Regions from separate parts of the Bradyrhizobium sp. AZCC 1678 genome, predicted to be linked through region 2. Evidence: predicted binding sites of a transcription regulator. Region 2 holds the regulator's gene; the other holds the start of a gene.
What was found. Region 2 encodes HrcA, which represses chaperone genes, less so after heat shock. Its sites were predicted from a motif close to GTTAGCACTCNCNNNNNGNGAGTGCTAAC; they were not measured.
Positions count from the first base shown of each region.

Region 1: the regulator HrcA is predicted to act here: its motif matches at 929-957, upstream of V1294_RS27610 (co-chaperone GroES).

Region 1 is NZ_JAZHSE010000001.1:5,732,952-5,735,348, forward strand. It holds gene V1294_RS27600 (cupin domain-containing protein) at 1-186, opposite strand, end outside; gene V1294_RS27605 (usg protein) at 332-619, opposite strand; gene V1294_RS27610 (co-chaperone GroES) at 1,001-1,315, shown strand; gene groL (chaperonin GroEL) at 1,407-2,397, shown strand, end outside.
Region 2 is NZ_JAZHSE010000001.1:703,053-705,449, reverse strand. It holds gene rph (ribonuclease PH) at 1-264, opposite strand, end outside; gene hrcA (heat-inducible transcriptional repressor HrcA) at 419-1,507, shown strand; gene grpE (nucleotide exchange factor GrpE) at 1,626-2,231, shown strand; gene V1294_RS03360 (VOC family protein) at 2,245-2,397, opposite strand, start outside.

The DNA.
Region 1 (2,397 bases), 5.0 Mb from region 2:
GCTGATGGCGATGCGCTGCTTCGGCCGCGCCTTGGACTTGACCGCTTTGGGGTTCGCGGCGGACACGCCCCTCGCCTTCTTGATGGTCTTGCGGGCTGAGGATTTGGCTGCCGTCTTGTGACCCGACCATTTCTTCTTTACGGCGGGCTGCGCCGCGGCGCGCGACGCGACTTTCTTCTTGGCCATGGGTGCCTCCCTTTTTGTTTGTGGCGGGAGGCTAACACAAAATTTTTTTGTAGGGTGGGCAAAGCGCAAGCGTGCCCACCATCGCGAGCGGAGTGTTAGATGGTGGGCACGGCGCAAGCGCCTTTGCCCGCCCTACGGCATCTCATCAATGCAGCCTGAACACGCCGTCGACCGCGCGCAACTCGGCCGGCTTGATCAGCCTGGAATGCGCGACCGTCACCGAAAACAGCGGGCCATCAAGCTTTTCCTGCCAGAAGGCGAGGAAATCCTTCAGCGCCGGGAATTTCGGAAACAGATCGTAATTCTGCCAGACGTAGGTCTGCAGCAATGCGGGATGATCCGGCATCCGATACAGAATTTGCGCCGTCGTCAGCCCGTAACCCAGCACCTGCTTCCGGAAATCGTCGGAAGCAACTCCAACCCGCGAGACCATGCCAAACCTCCATTGCTGGAAGCGCATTTCACGTGGTGGCCACACACCGAGCCACCCCGGCGGAGATGCGCTCACATGAGAGAAATGTGACGCACGCGACCCTCTCATCACAAGCCTAAATGTTTAATGAATTGTTGAAAATTCACGCGTTAGCAGCAGCTTACCGCACGTGCTAATACAGGGTCCTGGGTCCGGCCGACCCGGTTAATCATGATTAATGAAATTGGCAGGTGTCATATTTGAGTGCCAATTTTTCTGCTAGAAGCCCTTGTCCCCCGAACAAGTCTGGCCTAAATCAGCCGCAGCCGAGTTGGCACTCGCTGGCTCGGACTGCCAAAATTCCAGAATCTGATAACATCTTCAGAAACTTAGGAGGACTGCATGAAATTCCGTCCGCTTCACGACCGCGTCGTGGTCAAGCGCATCGACGCCGAAGAGAAGACCGCTGGCGGCATTATCATTCCGGACAGTGCCAAGGAAAAGCCCTCGCAGGGCGAAATCGTCGCCGTGGGCCCGGGTGGCCGCGACGAAGCCGGCAAGCTGATCCCGATCGACCTCAAGGTCGGCGACCGCGTGTTGTTCGGCAAATGGTCGGGCACCGAGGTCAAGATCGACGGTGAAGATCTCCTGATCATGAAGGAGTCCGACGTCATGGGCGTGCTCGACGTCCCCGCCACCAAGAAGAAGGCTGCCTAAGCGCTTCGCCTGCAACGCTCACCCTGAGGAGCGCCCGCAAGGCGCCTCCCCGACAGGGTGAGAAACAAAGATCAACTCAGGGAAACCAAATATGTCAGCTAAAGAAGTCAAATTCGGCGTCGATGCCCGCGACCGCATGCTGCGCGGCGTGGACATTCTCGCCAACGCCGTCAAGGTGACGCTCGGCCCCAAGGGCCGCAACGTCGTACTCGATAAGTCGTTCGGCGCTCCCCGCATCACCAAGGACGGCGTCACGGTCGCCAAGGAGATCGAGCTCGACGACAAGTTCGAGAACATGGGCGCGCAGATGGTGCGCGAAGTCGCTTCCAAGTCGGCCGACGCGGCCGGCGACGGCACCACCACCGCGACCGTTCTCGCGGCTGCGATCGTCCGTGAAGGCGCCAAGTCGGTTGCCGCCGGCATGAACCCGATGGACCTGAAGCGCGGTATCGATCTCGCGGTGGAAGCCGTGGTCGCCGACCTCGTCAAGAACTCCAAGAAGGTCACCTCGAACGAGGAAATCGCCCAGGTCGGCACCATCTCCGCCAACGGCGACGCCGAAATCGGCAAGTTCCTTGCCGACGCCATGAAGAAGGTCGGCAACGAAGGCGTCATCACGGTTGAGGAAGCCAAGTCGCTCGAGACCGAACTCGACGTCGTCGAGGGCATGCAGTTCGACCGCGGCTACATCTCGCCCTACTTCGTCACCAACGCCGACAAGATGCGCGTTGAAATGGACGATGCCTACATCCTGATCAACGAGAAGAAGCTCTCCTCGCTGAACGAGCTGCTGCCGCTGCTCGAAGCCGTGGTGCAGACCGGCAAGCCGCTGGTCATCGTCGCGGAAGACGTCGAAGGCGAGGCCTTGGCCACGCTTGTCGTGAACCGTCTCCGTGGTGGCCTCAAGGTCGCGGCCGTCAAGGCTCCGGGCTTCGGCGATCGCCGCAAGGCCATGCTGCAGGACATCGCCGTTCTGACTGGTGGTCAGGCGATCTCGGAAGATCTCGGCATCAAGCTCGAGAACGTCACCCTGCAGATGCTCGGCCGCGCCAAGAAGGTGATGATCGACAAGGAAAACACCA
Region 2 (2,397 bases):
GACGGTGCGGCCGCCCTGCTTGCCGGCGGCGGCCTCGCGGCGGGTGCGCTCCAGCGTGGCGCGCGGCAGCATGCCATATTCGGCGGTGACCCAGCCGCGGCCCTGGCCCTTCAGCCACGGCGGCAGCCGTTCTTCCAGGGTGGCGGTGACCAGCACATGGGTGTCGCCGAATTTCACCATGCAGGAACCTTCGGCATATTTGACCACGCCGCGTTCCAGCGACACGGGGCGCAGCTGATCGGGCGCACGGCGGCTTGGCCGCATGGGAAATCCTTTCGAAATCGAGCGAAAACTGGTTCGCGGTGCTTGTAGGTGGGGGCGTGGGCAGCGGCAAGGGCTTTTGGCCGCTTTGGCGGGGAAAGGGATGCTTGTCATTGGCCCGCTGGAGCGACAAATTAGGGGTCCAAGGAGTTACGCCGTGGCCCACCACGATCCGATTGGCCTGATCGCACCGCATGCCGGGCTTGCCCAGCTCAACGAGCGTTCGCGCGACATTTTTCGTCAAATCGTCGAGAGTTATCTCGCCACCGGCGATCCCGTCGGCTCGCGCAACATTTCTCGCCTGATCGCGGTGCCGCTGTCGCCGGCTTCCGTCCGCAACGTCATGTCGGACCTCGAAGCGCTCGGGCTAATCTATGCGCCGCATACCTCGGCAGGGCGGCTGCCGACCGAACTCGGCCTGCGCTTCTTCGTCGACGCGCTGATGCAGGTCGGTGACCTCACCGAACCCGAGCGGGAATCGATCCAGAGCCAGCTTGCGTCCGTCGGGCGCGCGCAATCGGTCGAGGCGGCGCTGGGTGAAGCGTTGACGCGGTTGTCCGGCCTGACGCGGGCCGCGGCCGTGGTGCTGACCGCCAAATCCAATTCGCGGCTAAAACACATCGAGTTCGTCCGGCTCGAGCCGGAGCGTGCGCTGGTGGTGCTGGTCGGCGAAGACGGCCAGGTCGAAAACCGCGTGCTGACGCTGCCGCCCGGCGTTCCCTCCTCGGCGCTGACGGAGGCGACCAATTTCCTCAATGCGCGGATTCGCGGCCGCACGCTCGCCGAAGCGCGGCTCGAGCTCGAAACCGCGCTGACGCAGAGCCGCGCCGAACTCGACCAATTGACGCAGAAGGTGATCGCGGCCGGCATCGCAAGCTGGTCCGGCGGCGACAACGACGACCGGCAATTGATCGTGCGCGGCCATGCCAATTTGCTGGAAGACCTGCACGCGCTGGAGGATCTCGAACGCGTCAAGTCGCTGTTCGACGATCTCGAAACCAAGCGCGGCGTGATCGATCTGTTGGGCCGGGCCGAGCGCGCCGAAGGCGTCAGGATTTTCATCGGATCGGAGAACAAGCTGTTCTCGCTGTCCGGTTCCTCCACCATCATCGCCCCCTATGGCGATGCCGCGGGCCGCATCGTCGGCGTTCTCGGCGTGATCGGGCCGACGCGGCTGAACTATGCAAGGGTGATTCCGACCGTGGACTACGCCGCCCGGATCGTCAGCCGGATGTTGGGTGGCTAATCCGCCCGAATAGGGCCTCTATCCCGGCGGGTTGTGCTTGATTTTCGGCCCCTAAAGCACGATATCCGGCCTAGCAAATCCCCATCGAACCAGATGCGTTTTTTGAGAAGGCAGTCTTATGACCGATCCGAACCGGCCGAGTGACGACGAGCTGAAGCAGGCCCAGACCGGCGAGCCCGTGGTCTCAAAACCCTACATCATGCCCGACGATCCCGAGGAGGGATCGAATGAGGCACTGACCAAGGAACTGGCCGAGGCGCGCGACAAGATGCTGCGCACGCTGGCGGAAATGGAAAACCTGCGCCAGCGCACGCGGCGCGAGGTGGCCGATTCCAAGATGTACGGCATCACCGGCTTTGCGCGCGACATTCTCGATATTGCCGACAATCTGCAGCGCGCGCTCGACGCGATCCCGCCCGAGGCCAGGGAAACCGCCGATCCCGGCATCAAGGCCTTCATCGAGGGCGTCGAGCTGACCGAGCGTTCGCTGCTCAACACGCTGGAGAAGAACGGCGTCAAGAAGTTCGATCCGTCGGGCGAGAAGTTCGACCCCAACTTCCAGCAGGCGATGTACGAAGTGCCTGACCCGTCCGTCCCGTCCGGGACCGTGGTCCAGGTCGTGCAGGCCGGCTTCATGATCGGCGAGCGCGTGCTGCGCCCGGCGCTGGTCGCCGTATCCAAGGGCGGCGCCAAGGCCGCGCCGGCGGCCGACGTCACGAACTGAGCCGGCCCCGAGCCTACAGCGGTTTCTCACTGGTTTTCGGCCAGTAGGTGCCAAAACTCCAGAGATTGCCTTCCGGGTCCCGGCAGGCGAAGTCCCGGCTGCCATAGTCGGTGTCGTGCAATTCCATTTCGACGCTGGCGCCTGATGCCTTGACCCTGGCGTGCAG